2 regions of the Streptomyces sp. NPDC048192 genome follow, and region 1 is predicted to be linked to the other one. Evidence: riboswitches for the same ligand, from Rfam matches in the RefSeq annotation. Region 1 holds a riboswitch; the other holds the start of a gene.

Evidence for each region. A riboswitch is a leader RNA that binds a small molecule or an ion and turns the genes downstream of it on or off. The one in region 1 is predicted to bind S-adenosylmethionine.
Region 2: linked by a shared signal. The riboswitch ahead of ACGFZN_RS07545 (aminotransferase class V-fold PLP-dependent enzyme) and the one ahead of thrC (threonine synthase) in region 1 are both predicted to bind S-adenosylmethionine.

Annotation. Positions count from the first base shown of each region.
Region 1 covers NZ_JBIDAL010000005.1:401,885-409,658, forward strand. The annotation lists gene groL (chaperonin GroEL) at 1-1,383, opposite strand, end outside; gene ACGFZN_RS12630 (cold-shock protein) at 1,695-1,898, opposite strand; gene ACGFZN_RS12635 (ubiquitin-like small modifier protein 1) at 2,331-2,606, opposite strand; gene thrC (threonine synthase) at 2,603-3,886, opposite strand; SAM riboswitch class I at 3,905-4,060, opposite strand; gene ACGFZN_RS12645 (glucosyl-3-phosphoglycerate synthase) at 4,222-5,166, shown strand; gene ACGFZN_RS12650 (trehalose-6-phosphate synthase) at 5,240-6,682, shown strand; gene otsB (trehalose-phosphatase) at 6,688-7,521, opposite strand; gene ACGFZN_RS12660 (DUF3263 domain-containing protein) at 7,691-7,774, opposite strand, start outside.
Region 2 covers NZ_JBIDAL010000003.1:418,548-426,321, forward strand. The annotation lists gene ACGFZN_RS07525 (NYN domain-containing protein) at 207-1,550, opposite strand; gene ACGFZN_RS07530 (hypothetical protein) at 1,591-1,830, opposite strand; gene ACGFZN_RS07535 (rhomboid family intramembrane serine protease) at 1,996-2,739, shown strand; gene ACGFZN_RS07540 (Lrp/AsnC ligand binding domain-containing protein) at 2,736-3,017, shown strand; gene ACGFZN_RS07545 (aminotransferase class V-fold PLP-dependent enzyme) at 3,039-4,400, opposite strand; SAM riboswitch class IV at 4,558-4,674, opposite strand; gene trpD (anthranilate phosphoribosyltransferase) at 4,766-5,830, opposite strand; gene ACGFZN_RS07555 (cytochrome bc complex cytochrome b subunit) at 5,950-7,587, opposite strand; gene ACGFZN_RS07560 (Rieske 2Fe-2S domain-containing protein) at 7,584-7,774, opposite strand, start outside.

The sequences.
Region 1 (7,774 bases):
GACGCCGCCCTCGAGGCCGGCGTTGACGGCGATCTGCTTCAGCGGGGCCTCGAGCGCGATGCGGACGGCGTTGGCGCCGGTCGCCTCGTCACCCTCGAGCTCCAGCTTCTCGAAGACCTGGGAGGCCTGGAGCAGGGCCACGCCACCACCGGCGACGATGCCCTCCTCGACGGCGGCCTTCGCGTTGCGGACGGCGTCCTCGATGCGGTGCTTGCGCTCCTTGAGCTCCACCTCGGTGGCCGCGCCGGCCTTGATGACCGCGACACCGCCGGCGAGCTTCGCCAGGCGCTCCTGCAGCTTCTCGCGGTCGTAGTCCGAGTCGCTGTTCTCGATCTCGGCGCGGATCTGGTTCACGCGGCCCGCGACCTGGTCCGAGGAGCCGGCGCCGTCGACGATGGTGGTCTCGTCCTTGGTGATGACGACCTTGCGGGCGCGGCCCAGGAGGTCCAGGGTCGCGTTCTCCAGCTTGAGGCCGACCTCCTCGGAGATGACCTCGCCACCGGTGAGGATGGCGATGTCGCCGAGCATGGCCTTGCGGCGGTCGCCGAAGCCCGGGGCCTTGACGGCGACGGACTTGAAGGTGCCGCGGATCTTGTTGACGACCAGGGTCGACAGGGCCTCGCCCTCGACGTCCTCGGCGATGATCAGCAGCGGCTTGCCCGACTGCATGACCTTCTCCAGCAGCGGGAGCAGGTCCTTGACCGAGGAGATCTTGGAGTTGGCGATGAGGATGTACGGGTCCTCGAGCACCGCCTCCATGCGCTCCATGTCGGTCGCGAAGTAGGCGGAGATGTAGCCCTTGTCGAAGCGCATGCCCTCGGTGAGCTCCAGCTCCAGACCGAAGGTGTTGCTCTCCTCGACGGTGATGACGCCTTCCTTGCCGACCTTGTCCATGGCCTCGGCGATCAGCTCGCCGATCTGGGTGTCGGCGGCGGAGATGGACGCGGTGGAGGCGATCTGCTCCTTGGTCTCGACGTCCTTCGCCTGCTCCAGCAGGGCGGCGGAGACGGCCTCCACGGCCTTCTCGATACCGCGCTTCAGCGCCATCGGGTTGGCGCCGGCGGCGACGTTGCGCAGGCCCTCCTTGACCAGGGCCTGGGCGAGCACGGTCGCCGTGGTCGTACCGTCACCGGCGACGTCGTCCGTCTTCTTGGCGACTTCCTTGACCAGCTCGGCGCCGATCTTCTCGTACGGGTCCTCGAGCTCGATCTCCTTGGCGATGGAGACACCGTCGTTGGTGATCGTGGGGGCGCCCCACTTCTTCTCGAGGACGACGTTGCGGCCCTTGGGGCCGAGCGTCACCTTCACGGCGTCCGCGAGCTGGTTCATGCCGCGCTCGAGGCCGCGCCGCGCCTCCTCGTCGAACGCGATGATCTTGGCCATGTGAAGTGGTCCCTCCAGGACTGGGGGTGATTCCTTCGGACCGCGCCCGCGCCCGCGACGGACGGCTCGCCGGCCTCGTGGTTCCTTGCCCCACCCAGCCCGCGGGCCTCACCGACCCGGTCCTTCACTGTCACTCTCACCTTCAGAGTGCTAACGCCAATGATTAGCACTCGGGCATGCCGAGTGCAAGCGCCTACGGGGGTACGGCGGCCCGGTCAGCCGCGCGCGAACACGGGTGATCGCCCGGCGGGACCCGGGCACGGCGAAGGGCCCGCACCCTGTGCGAGGTGCGGGCCCTTCGGCGGAAACATTCAGGCGGTGACGCGAACCATGTCGGCCTGCGGACCCTTCTGGCCCTGCGAGATCTCGAACTCGACCCGCTGGCCCTCTTCCAGGGTGCGGTAGCCGTCCATCTGAATCGCGCTGTAGTGGACGAAGACGTCCGCACCACCGTCGACCGCGATGAAGCCGTACCCCTTCTCCGCGTTGAACCACTTGACGGTGCCCTGAGCCATGCCTAACTCCCCTATTACTGGCCCTTGCACAGATCCACACTTCGCGGACCCGGGTCAGACCTCACCCCCCATTGGTCGGGGGCGTGCGCCGGAACGCGTCGACCGCGGCTGAATGTATCTGTCCAACTGCCGTCTGCAACAGGTCAATCGGACGAGAAATCTGGATGGCAACGGTCCGGAATGTGGTGAGAATTCGCCCGACTTCAGGGCAAGTCGGGCTCCATAAACCATCACAAAAGCCGCATAAAGCCCACATAGTTTGGCTGTTTCTTGTCGGGCCTGCGGCATGAATGCGGGGTTCCCGGCCTGTCCGACCGGGAGCGCGTTCCCCAACTCTACCGCGCTCAATCACACAGAATTGCCCCCTCCGCTTCTCTCACGGAGGGGGCAATCCGATGAACAACGGGTAACAGCGGTTACCCAAGGTAATGATCAGCCGCCGGCGACCGCCGGAATGATGGAGACGCCGGCGCCGTCCGGGGTGGCCGTCTCCAGGCCCTGCTCGAAGCGGACGTCGTCGTCGTTGACGTACACGTTGACGAACCGGCGCAGCTTGCCCTGGTCGTCCAGGACGCGCGCGGCGATGCCGGTGTGGTTCTTCTCCAGGTCCTCGATGACCTCGGCGAGGGTGGCGCCCTCGGCGGTCACCTCGGCCTGGCCGCCGGTGTAAGTGCGCAGGATGGTGGGGATGCGAACGGTCACGCTCATGCGAGGCCAGCCTCTCGGAAGGAGTCCAGGGTCGGACGGATGGTGGCGGTGAGCCCCGTGCCGGCCACCGCGTCCAGTGTCTTGAGGCCGTCGCCGGTGTTGAGGACCACCGTGGTCTTCGTCGGGTCCAGGACGCCGTCCTTGAGCAGCTTGCGGGTGACGCCGACGGTCACACCGCCCGCCGTCTCCGCGAAGATGCCCTCGGTGCGGGCCAGCAGCTTGATGGCGTCGACGACTTCCTCGTCCGTGACGTCCTCCACCGCGCCGCCGGTGCGGCGGGCGATGTCCAGGACGTACGGCCCGTCGGCCGGGTTGCCGATGGCGAGCGACTTGGCGATGGTGTCCGGCTTCTGCGGCCGTACCACGTCGTGCCCGGCCTTGAAGGCCGTCGACACCGGCGAGCAGCCCTCGGCCTGCGCACCGAAGATCTTGTACGGCTTGTCCTCGACCAGACCGAGCTTGATCAGCTCCTGCAGACCCTTGTCGATCTTGGTGAGCTGGGAGCCGGAGGCGATCGGGACGACGATCTGGTCGGGCAGCCGCCAGCCGAGCTGCTCGCAGATCTCGTACGCCAGCGTCTTGGAGCCCTCGGCGTAGTACGGCCGCAGGTTGACGTTGACGAAGCCCCAGCCCTCGCCGGCCGGGTCGCCGATCAGCTCGGAGCAGAAGCGGTTCACGTCGTCGTAGTTGCCCTCGATGCCGACGAGGTCGCCGCCGTAGATCGCGGCCATGACGACCTTGCCCTGCTCCAGGTCGTGCGGGATGAACACGCAGGAGCGGAAGCCGGCCCGGGCGGCGGCGGCGCCGACCGCGCCGGCGAGGTTGCCGGTGGAGGAGCAGGACAGGGTGGTGAAGCCGAAGGCGCGCGCGGCCTCCAGGGCCTGGGCGACCACCCGGTCCTTGAAGGAGTGGGTCGGGTTGCCGGAGTCGTCCTTGACGAACAGGCCGCCGGTGACGCCGAGTTCGCGGGCGAGGTTGTCGGCCCTGACGAGCTTGGTCCAGCCCGGGTTCAGGTTCGGCTTGTCGGCCACGTCCGCCGGGACGGGCAGCAGCGGGGCGTAGCGCCAGATGTTCGCCGGGCCGGACTCGATGCGGCGGCGCAGTTCCTCGGTGTCGTAGGCGGAGAAGTCGTAGGCGATCTCCAGCGGGCCGAAACACTCCTCGCAGGCGAAGACCGGGCCGAGCGGGACGCGGTGACCGCACTCGCGACAGCTCAGGGCCGCGGCGGGGCCGAGATCGACGGTGGAACTGCTGGAGCTTGCAACTGTCTGCACAGCCATGTGAGGCGAGGCCCTTTCTCCTCATCTTCCTCACGACGCATCTCGCCGTGAGACGGATTTGGCACCTTCCCTAGCCGGGAGCCTCGCGGAGCGATCAGCAGTGATCTACGAGAACCGACTGGAGGGTTGCCGGGGCTTCATCGGGCCGTGTCCCTCTGCCCCTCTGGATGAGCGGTATGCGGTTGTCGACGCACGCTGACCCCCGACATGCGATGGTCATCGGCGTTGTTCAAGACTGTAACCGAAGGCCAGGACAGTTGAGATAGTCGTCCGAACCGCGAGATGGATCACACGGTGCAGCCCGTGCGATCACGAACAGTGAGGAGCCGCAGACCGTGCTGGAAGAAGTCGAGCGCTGGCTGGCCACCCGCTCCTGGTCCGTGGCCGATCGCCCGCTCCACCGGATCCTCGCCGCCAAGCAGCGCACGGGCCAGACGATCAGCGTCGTGCTGCCCGCGCTCAACGAGGAGGAGACGGTCGGCGACATCGTCGCGGTCATCCGCCGCGACCTCGTGGAACGGGTCCCGCTCGTCGACGAGGTCGTCGTCGTCGACTCCGGCTCCACCGACCGCACCTCCCAGGTCGCCGCCGCCGCGGGCGCCCGGGTCGTTCACCGCGACGAGATCCTGCCGCGCATTCCGGCCGTCCCCGGAAAGGGCGAGGTGCTGTGGCGCTCCCTGCTGGTGACCAGCGGCGACATCATCTGCTTCATCGACGCGGACCTGAGGGACTTCTCCGCCGACTTCGTCTCCGGGATCGTCGGCCCGCTGCTCACCGACCCCGGGGTGGCCCTGGTAAAGGGCATGTACGACCGTCCGCTCGCCGGGAGCGCGGGGCAGGGCGGCCGGGTCACCGAGCTGATGGCCCGCCCGCTGCTGAACATGCACTGGCCGCAGCTCGCCGGGTTCGTGCAGCCCCTCGGCGGCGAGTACGCGGCCCGGCGCGGCCTGCTGGAGCAACTGCCGTTCCCCGTCGGGTACGGCGTGGAGCTGGGCATGCTCGTGGACGCCCTGCACCTGGTCGGCCTCGACGCGCTGGCCCAGGTGGACGTGGGCGTGCGCAAGCACCGCCACCAGGACGGCCAGGCGCTCGGCCGGATGGCCGCCGCGATCTACCGCACGGCCCAGCTCCGGCTGGCGCGCGGCCACCTCGTGCGGCCCTGCCTCACCCAGTTCGAGCGGGGCGAGGACGGCTTCGAACCGCGCACCTACTCGGTGGACACCGAGGAGCGGCCGCCGATGCTGGAGATCGCGGAGTACGCGGAACGCAAGGTGGCGTGAACGTTCGTATACGGCGGCGCGCCGGGCACGGCCGTACGTTTGAGCGTTTCCGGGCGGGGCTAGGTTGAGGACCATGGCTTCCACGGATGCTGCTGCCAAGAATGCTCAGGTGCTGGTCGCGTCCAACCGCGGCCCGGTTTCGTACGCGGTGGACGACAGCGGTGCGCTGCGCGCCAAGCGGGGCGGCGGCGGGCTGGTCTCGGGCCTGTCCGCCATCGGCTCGGACGCGGACTCCCTGTGGGTGTGCGCGGCGCTCGGCGACGGCGACCGCGAGGCCGTACGGCGGGCCGGCGGCGGGCTGCTGCCGGCCGAGGACAGCGGCGGGCAGCGGGTGCGGATGCTGGACATCGACGCGCGCGTGCACGCGGACGCCTACAACGGCATCGCCAACTCGGTGCTGTGGTTCGTGCACCACATGCTGTACCAGACCCCGCTGGAGCCGGTCTTCGACGCGGAGTTCCGCCGGCAGTGGGCGTCGTACGAGACCTACAACCGCGCGTTCGCCGAGGCGCTGGCCGAGGCGGCGGCCGACGGCGCCGCCGTCCTCGTCCAGGACTACCACCTGTGCCTGGTCCCCGGCATGCTCCGCGAACTGCGCCCGGACCTGCGGATCGGGCACTTCTCGCACACGCCGTGGGCGCCGCCCGAGTACTTCCGGCTGCTCCCCGGCGACATCCGCGAGCAGCTGATGGCGGGCATGCTCGGCGCCGACCGGGTGGCGTTCCTGACCCGGCGCTGGGCGGACGCGTTCCGGGACTGCGCGCAGGCCTTCCTGGGGTCCGGGATGCCCGCGGGCACGCGGATCGGCGTGCACGGGCTGGGCGCGGACGGGGACTTCCTGCGCAAGCGGGCGCACGAGCCGGACGTCGAGGAGCGGATGGCGGCGCTGCGCGAGGAGATCGGCGCGGGCCGCCGGACGATCGTCCGCGTCGACCGCACCGAGCTGTCCAAGAACATCGTGCGCGGCCTGCTGGCCTACCGGCAGCTGCTCGAGGACCACCCCGAGTGGCGGGAGCGGGTGGTGCACGTCGCGTTCGCGTATCCGTCGCGGCAGGACCTCGCCGTGTACCGGGACTACACCGCCGCCGTGCAGCGGGTGGCCGAGGAGATCAACTCCGCGTACGGCACGCCCGGCTGGACGCCGGTGGTGCTGCACGTCAAGGACGACTTCGCGCGCTCGCTGGCCGCCTACCGGCTCGCCGACGTGGCCCTGGTCAACCCCATCCGGGACGGCATGAACCTGGTCGCCAAGGAGGTGCCGGTCGTCTCCGACGAGGGCTGCGCACTGGTGCTGTCCCGGGAGGCGGGCGCGTACGAGGAGCTGGGCCCGCACGCGTTCGCGGTCAACCCCTACGACGTGCTGGAGACCGCGCGGGCGCTGCACGAGGCGCTGAGCCTGCCGGACGCGGAGCGGGCGGAGCGGTCGAAACGGCTGGCCGACGCGGCCACCGCGCTGCCGCCCGCCCGCTGGTTCCTGGACCAGCTGCGGGCACTCCAGGAACTTCAGCCGAGCTGAGCCCTTCAGCCGAGCTGAGCCGCGAGCGTCCGCAGCAGGTGTACGACACCGGCCGGGCCGTCGACCACCATGTCGGCCCGCTCCGCCAGTTCCGTGACCTCCGTGCTGCCGCTGCACACCAGCAGGCCGGGGACGCCGTCGGAGCGGAGCTTGTCGACGGCGGCGAAGGCGGGCAGGTCGCCGAGGTCGTCACCGGCGTAGACGACGCACTCGGCGCCGGTCCTGCGGACGTGGTCGGCGAGCGCCACGCCCTTGTCCATGCCCGGCGGGCGCAGCTCCAGCACCATGCGGCCGGGCTCGACGATCAGTCCGTGCCGGGCGGCGAGGTCGGTGAGGGGGCCGCGCAGCGCCTCGAACGCGGCCTGCGGGTCTGCGGCGCGGCGGGTGTGCACCGCGACCGCCCGGCCCTTCTCCTCGATCCACGTGCCGGGCCAGGCGCCGGCGCGGTCCAGCACGCCCGGCAGTTCGGCGCGGGCCGCCGCGACGCCGGGGTGCGGGGCCGGGGCGGTGACGGTGCCGGTGACCGCGTCCCAGCGTTCGGCGCCGTAGTGGCCGAGGACGGTCAGATGCTCCAGGCCGGGGACGCCGGCGAAGCCGCCGTAGCGGACGGCGACGCCGGCCGGGCGGCCGGTGATCACCGTGACGGACGCGACCTTCGGGGCGAGGGCCGCGAGTGCGGGGACGGCTTCGGGGTGGGCGCGGGCCTGCTCGGGGTCGGCGACGATGGGGGCCAGCGTGCCGTCGAAGTCCAGGCCGACCAGCGCTGCGCCGGGCTTGGCGAGCAAGGCAGCGAGTCCGGCCTGGCCGGGGTGGGTCTGCGGGGTGGGCAGAGCGTCCATACAGCGACACTATCCAAGCTCGGGCGCGCTCACTCCTGGGGCTCCGCGGAGGGCTCCGCCACCGGGCCCTGTTTCGCCCACCCGCCGAGCCACGCGGGGCCGTGCGCGCGTGCAGGTACGCCGTGGCTGGTCGCGCAGTTCCCCGCGCCCCTTCGGGCCCCGCACCGGCTCAGCGTTCTGCTCTGCGGGACTCCCTCACCCTCCGCAGGCGGTTCACCGTCACCGGGTCCGCCGCGAGGGCTCGCTCGTCGTC
Region 2 (7,774 bases), on a different contig from region 1:
TTCTTGTGAGTGAGTGAGTGATCACCCGTTCGGAGGTTCGAGCCCAGACCCTAGTGACCCAGTTGTGATCAGTTCAAATCCTCACACCAGAAAATCGCATCACACAATGCATTCTTTGCACACAACTCACAAGCAGTGATGCGCGTTTGACACTAGGTGGCGTGAAGATCACTCCAATTCGGACATTGCCTGTGTCCGGCGGAGTTTCAGGACAGTCGCTTGAGAAGCACCGCAGACGCGACCGGTCGGGCGCCCGCCCTGGCGACGCCGTCGGCCACCTCGCGGTCCGTGGAGGCGACGATGACCGGACGGCCCGGCGGTTCGGCGCGCACCAGCTGGCGGATCAGCTCGTCCGCGGTGACGCCCGGCTTGGAGAACAGCACCCGCACCCCGCGCGGCGGCGCGAGCAGCACCGGGGCGGCCAGTTCGGCGCCGTCGAAGACGCACGTCACCTCGGCGCCGGTCTGCGCGGCGAGCGCGGACAGCTGGCCGAGCAGCCTCAGCCGCTGCTTCTCCAGCGGCATCTGCGGATAGCCGGTCTTGGTGACGTTGTAGCCGTCGACCACCAGATGCGCCTGCGGCAGCGCGAGCAGCTGGTCGAGGATGGCCGGGTCGTGCTCCGACAGGGCGCGCGCCGCGATGTCCTTGGGGGTCATACGGCCCGGTTCGACGGCGTCCACGGTCTCGGCGGGGCGCACGGACACCGGCGGCAGGGCGAGCTCGCGCCGCAGTCCCTGGGTGGCGTCCAGCAGGGTGTCGAGCAGCAGCCGTACCCGCATGTCCTCCACGCTGCGGCCCTCGCGGGCTGCGCGGCGGGTGGCCTCCAGCGCGGCCTCGGCCTCGCCGAGCCGGGCCTTGAGCCGGCGGGTCTCGCTCTCGGCGGCCGACACCCGGGTGTGCGCCTCGGCGCGCAGGGCGTCCGTCTCGGCCTGGGCCTTGCGCAGGGCGGCCTCGCCGCGCTTGACGTCGCTGAGGGCGGCCCGGAGCTTGCGGTGAAGCGATTCGGCTTCCCTCCTCGCCGACTCCAGCTCCGCGCGCAGCCGTTCGGTCTCGGCGCGGGTGTGCTCGCGGGCGTGGGCCAGCTCGGAGCGCAGCCGGTCCAGCTCGGCCCGGGTCTCCTCGTCGGCGCGCTCGGCGTCCGCGCGCTGGGCCTCCTCGCCGGCCGCGGTGACCAGCTTCACCCAGCCCGCCGGGCGCAGTACGTAGGCCGCGGCCGCCACGTCGAGCGGGTCCGCGGCCGGGGGCGGGGAGCCGGAGTCGAGGGCGCCGGTGAGTTCCGGCTGCGCCTCTCTGAGCTTCTCCCCGATCCGCTGCCGGAACAGCGCGTCGGTCTCCAGCGCCGCCGCCATCGCGTTCCCGGCGAACTTCGCCCGGCGCGTGGGGGTGAACCGGGCGTACTGCCTCAGCTGTGCGGGCAGTTCCGACAGGGTCAGGCCGCCGAAGCCGTCCGAGACGATCTGCACGACCCGGCGGCGCACGCCCTCGGGCAGCGGACGGTCAAGCACCTCGGCGGCGCCGTCGCCCGGCCCCCCGCCCGTGGTCTCCGCCATCCGTCACACCCCACTACTTCCCTGCCCGGGGCCGCTCCGCTCAGGAGCCGGCACCCGGCCTGTCCACGAGTTCCACCTGGTCCACCGCGTTGCACCAGCGGCAGCGCACCGACTCGATGGTCTCACTGACCACCTCGCGCTCCTCCACGGTCGGCTCCCCCGCCAGATCGAGGTGGACGTACTCGACGACCTTCGAGGAACGCGTCACGTCGAACCGGGTGAGGTTGCCGCACAGGGTGCAGCGCCATCGGGTCGTCGCGGTCGGCAGGGGAACCGTCATCGTCGCTGTCCGCTTCCTTCTCGTCATCGCTCGTGCTCGCCGCACGCGCCGCCGGCCGACGCGTGTGGCGGTAACCCTACGGCCTGGCAGCGACTCGCCGCTGATCCGTCCACGGCGGCGAGGCGGTCTGTCAGCTTGCGTCCCGTTACGTCATGCTCTGTATTCATGATCAGCCAGTGGAGTACGGCGGCCGGCAGGGTTCTGCGAGCGGTCCGGAGCACCTCGGCGCCGATGACGTACGGCCTCATCGCCCTGTGCTGTCTGCTCTTCGTGCTGGGCCCGGCCTCCGGGCTCACCCCCGGATACGGCTCCGGACAGGCCCTGCTCGACGCGCAGCGGGCGTACTTCGCGCGCTGGGGCGTGGTGCCGTCCGAGCTGTTCGCCAGGCCGGTGCGCGACGCCCTGACCCCGGCCACGGCCCTGTTCGTGCACGGAAGCTGGGTGCATCTGCTCGGCAACATGCTCTTCCTCTTCGTCTTCGGCACGATGACCGAGGAACGGATGGGCCGGGTCGAGTTCACCCTGTTCTACGTCGGCTGCGGCTACCTGGCCCTGCTGGGCTACGCGGCCGCCAACGCCACCTCCGGGCAGTCGCTGGTCGGCGCCTCCGGGGCGATCTCGGCGGTCCTCGGAGCGTTCCTCTACCTGTTCCCCCGCGCGCGTGTGACCAGTCTCCTGCCGTTCCTGTTCTTCCTGCCGCTCCGGTTTCCGGCGTGGGTGGTGCTGCCGTTCTGGGCGGCGCTGCAGTGGGCGGCGGCCGGGCGCGCGTCCGACGGCCCCGGGGTGGCGTATCTGGCGCACGTGATCGGCTTCGGCCTGGGCTTCGGCTACGCGTGGGCCCGCCACGGCCGTGGGACTACAGTGAAAGCCGCCCCTGCTCAGGCCCTCGAGGGAGAGAACCAGCCGTGATCACCGCGATCGTTCTGATCAAGACCAGTGTCGACCGGATCCCCGAGATCGCGGAGGAGATCGCCGCTCTCGAGAGCGTCAGCGAGGTCTTCTCGGTCACCGGCACCTACGACCTGATCGCCATGGTGCGGGTGCGCCGCCACGACGACCTGGCCGAGGTCATCCCCGGCCGGATCAGCAAGATCCCCGGTGTCGAGGCGACGGACACGCACGTCGCGTTCCGGACGTACTCCCAGCACGACCTGGAGGCGGCGTTCTCGATCGGCCTGGACAACTGACCGGCCTGGACGACTGATCGATCAGACCGCCGGGACGCAGCGGCCGTCCTCCGTGCGGTACGTCCACTTCGCGCCCTCGGTCACGAGTTCCCTCACGGCGGTGACGAAGCGGTCCACGTGCTCGTCGGGCGTGCCCGCGCCGAAGCTGACGCGGATGGCGTTGAGGGACTTCTCGCCCGGCGCGGCCTCGGGGGCGCCGCACTCGCCCTGGCTCTGCGGGTCGCTGCCGAGCAGGGTGCGCACCAGGGGGTGGGCGCAGAACAGGCCGTCGCGCACGCCGATGCCGTACTCGGCGGAGAGCGCGGCGGCGAAGTGGGAGCTGTTCCAGCCCTCGACGACGAAGGAGATGACTCCGACGCGCGGGGCGTCGTCGCCGAACAGCGACAGGATCCGCACCTGCGGGACCCCGGCGAGGCCCTCGCGGACCCTGGCGATCAGGTGCCGCTCGCGGGCGACGAGGGTGTCCCAGCCGGCCTCGGTGAGGGCCTTGCAGGCCGAGGCGATGGAGTAGGCGCCGATGACGTTCGGGGAGCCCGCCTCGTGCCGGGCGGCGCTGTCGTGCCACTCCACGTCCACGCCGCCGTCCTGGCGCCGGGTGACCTTGCGGCTGGCGCCGCCGCCCGCGAGGTAGGGCTCGGCCGCGCGCAGCCAGTCGGCGCGGCCGGCCAGGACGCCGGAGCCGAAGGGGGCGTACAGCTTGTGCCCGGAGAAGGCCACCCAGTCGACGTCGAGGTCGCGGACGTCCACCGGGTGGTGCGGGGCGAGCTGGGCGGCGTCGAGGACGATCCGGGCGCCGTGCGCGTGGGCGGCGGCGGCCAGTTCGCGCACCGGCCACAGCTCGCCGGTGACGTTGGAGGCGCCGGTGACGCAGACCAGGGCCGGGCCGTACGGGTCGCGGTCGGCGAGGGCCCGCTCCAGCGTCGTGACGGCCTGCTGCGGGGTGCGCGGGGCGTCCAGGTAGGTCACCCGCGCGTCCTGCCAGGGCAGCAGGGAGGCGTGGTGCTCGGTCTCGAACACGAAGACCTGGCAGCCGGCGGGGAGCGCACGGGCCAGCAGGTTCAGCGAGTCGGTGGTGGAGCGGGTGAAGATCACCTGGTCGTCCGCGCGGCAGCCGAGGAACCCGGCGACGGTCCTGCGGGCGTTCTCGAACAGGTCGGTGGAGAGCTGGGAGAGGTAGCCGGCGCCGCGGTGGACGCTGCCGTAGTACGGCGCGTAGGCGGCCACGTCGTCCCAGACGCGCTGCAGGGCGGGGGCGCTGGCCGCGTAGTCGAGGGCCGCGTAGGTGACCTCGCCGCCGGTGACGAGCGGGACGGTGACATCCCTGCCCAGAACGGGCAGCGGGGCACAAACGGACTGGTCGGCGGCAGCGGTGAAGACGGACATGGCGGAACTCCCGTGAGGAACACGCCCGCGAGGGCGCAGGACGATGAGAAGAAGGGTGTGCGGAGGCGGGGCTCGGCGGCCCTATCGCATTCGCTTGCTCACGGAAGACTCCCTCGACGACCAGGACCCCTGGTCCCGCGCTGGGCAGCGCGCGAGGGGTCCGCGCTTGCCGTAGACCTCGCTGCCTACGGCCTGGTCCTCACCCGGGGCACCCCGCCACGGACGGAGGGTTGCCGGACAGCCGGCCGGGGCCTGATGGCTGTCACTCATGACCTGGTACGGGAACTTAAGGGAAAAGATCGTCGCCCCGCAACCCGTGTCCGGATCGCGGGACGACGACCTCCTTTGACCGCTGGCGATGACCGCTAGGCGTTGCTGGCCGCCACCCAGCGTTCCAGGGTGCGCTTCGCCGCGCCCGAGTCGATCGACTCGGCGGCCTTGGCCATGCCGGCGCGCAGCTGGTCGGCGAGCGGGGCGTCCGCCGGGTGCAGGGCGACGAGGGCCGCCGCCGAGTTCAGCAGCACCGCGTCCCGCACCGGGCCCTTCTCGCCGTCCAGCAGGCGCCGCGCCACCTCCGCGTTGTACGACGCGTCCGCGCCGCGCAGGGCCTCGACGGGAACGAGGTCGATGCCGACGTGCCTAGGGTCGAACGTCTCCTCGGTGACCTTGCCGTCGCGGACGATCCACACCCGGGAGGTGGACGTGGTCGTCAGCTCGTCCAGGCCGTCGTCGCCGCGGAAGACCAGGGCGGAGTTGCCGCGCTCGGCGAGGACCCCGGCCACGATGGGCGCCATCCGCGGGTCGGCGACACCGACGGCCTGGGACCGGACGTTCGCGGGGTTGGTCAGCGGGCCGAGGACGTTGAAGGTGGTGCGGATGCCCAACTGGCCGCGCGCCGGGGCGACATGACGCAATGACGGATGGAACCTCACCGCGAAGCAGATGGTGATGCCGGCCTCTTCGGCGACCTCGGCGACCCGCTGCGGGGTCAGGTTCAGATTGATCCCGAGCTTCTCCAGGACGTCGGAGGACCCGGAGGCGGAGGACGCGGCGCGGTTGCCGTGCTTGACGACCCTGGCGCCCGTGCCCGCCACGACGATCGACGACATCGTGGAGATGTTCACCGTCTTGGCGCCGTCGCCGCCGGTGCCGACGATGTCGACGGCCGGGCCCGGCACCTCGATCACATTGGCGTGCGCGTACATCGTGCGGACGAGCCCGGTGATCTCCTCCACCGTCTCGCCCTTGGCCCGCAGGGCCACCATGAACCCGGCGATCTGCGCGTCGGTCGCCTCGCCGCGCATGATCAGGTCCATCGCCCACGCCGTGTCGTCGGCGGACAGGTCATGGCCGTCCAGCAGGCCGTTCAGCAGGGCGGGCCAGGAACGGCCCGCCGCGGTGTCGCCTCCAGCGGGGGTCACAGCGCTCATCAGCCGCTCCTGGGTTCGTACACGGAATCAGTGGTGGATTCCCACCCTATCCACCCCGGTACACGCCGAAGGGCCCCGTCCGTAAGCCGGACGGGGCCCTTCATGTGGCGACGCGGGGATCAGTGGTGGCCGTGGCCGCTCGTGATCTCCTTGTACTCCTCGACGGTGGGCTTCGGGATCTGGTTGTTCTCGCCGTAGTAGGCGTTGGACAGCTTCACCCGCAGCTTCTGGCCGGCACCCACCTTGCGCTCGACGCCGTTCTCGTCGACCGTCGGGCCGATCTCGGCCGGCTGGTACTGCTCGTGCGCGGTGAGGGTGTGCAGCTGCTCCTGGCTGAGCGGCTCGTGCACCTCGATGAACTCACCGTGCGGCAGCCGCTTGATGATGCCGGTCTCGCGGCCGTGCAGCACCTTCTCGCGGTCGCGCCGCTGCAGACCCAGGCAGATCCGCTTGGTGACGAGGAACGCGATGACCGGGCCGACGAAGAACCCGATCCGGACGAACCAGGTCACGGCGTTGATCGACAGGTGGAAGTGCGTGGCCCACAGGTCGTTGCCGCCGCCGACCAGCAGAAGCAGGTACAGCGTCATCCAGGCGACACCCAGGCCGGTGCGGGTCGGGGCGTTGCGCGGGCGGTCCAGGATGTGGTGCTCGCGCTTGTCGCCGGTGACCCAGGCCTCGATGAACGGGTAGACCGCGATCGCCGCCAGGACCAGCGGGAAGATCACCAGCGGGATGAACACGCCCAGGACGAGCGTGTGGCCCGCGAAGTTGATCTCCCAGCCCGGCATGAAGCGGATCAGGCCCTCGGAGAAGCCCATGTACCAGTCGGGCTGGGCGCCCGTGGACACCTGGTCCGGACGGTAGGGGCCCATGGCCCAGATCGGGTTGATCTGGGCGACCGCCGCGATGGCCGCGATGACACCGAAGACCAGGAAGAAGAAGCCTCCGGCCTTGGCCATGTAGACCGGCAGCAGCGGCATGCCGACGACGTTGTTGTTGGTCTTGCCCGGACCCGCGAACTGCGTGTGCTTGTGGTAGAAGACCAGGATCAGGTGGCCCACCATCAGGCCGAGCATGATGCCCGGCAGCAGCAGGATGTGGATCGAGTAGAACCGGGCGACGAAGTCGTGGCCGGGGAACTGACCGCCGAAGAGGAAGTACGACAGGTACGTGCCGACGATCGGCACGGACAGGATCGCGCCCTCCATGAAGCGGACACCGGTGCCGGAGAGCAGGTCGTCCGGGAGCGAGTAACCGGTGAAGCCGGTGAACATGCCGAGGACGAACAGCAGGAAGCCGAACAGCCAGTTGATCTCACGCGGCTTGCGGAACGCGCCGGTGAAGAACACGCGCATCATGTGCACGAACATGCCGGCGAGGAAGATCAGCGCGGCCCAGTGGTGGATCTGCCGGATGAGCAGACCACCGCGCACGTCGAAGGAGATGTGCAGGGTCGAGTTGAACGCCTCGGACATCATCTGCCCCTGGAGCGGGACATAGCTGCCGTGGTACACGACCTCGTTCATCGACGGGTGGAAGAACAGCGTCAGATAGACACCCGTCAGGATGATGATGATGAAGCTGTACATGCACACTTCGCCCAACATGAACGACCAGTGGTCGGGGAAGATCTTGCGCATGTTGGCCTTGGCCAGGGAGTAGATCCCGAGCCGGCCGTCGGCCCAGTCGGCGATCCGCTCGCCGGCCGGTGCCTTCCCGCGAGAGCGGGGTGCGTCGTTCGATGCAGTACTCATCCGCGCTCCCAGAATGCAGGACCGACGGGCTCCTCGAAGTCGCCGAGCGCCTGGAGGTAACCCTCGCTGTCCACACCGATGCGCAGCTGCGGCAGGGCGTGGCCGGCGGGGCCGAAGATCACTCGGGCACCGTCGGAGAGGTCGAAGGTGGACTGGTGGCACGGGCACAGCACGTGGTGCGTCTGCT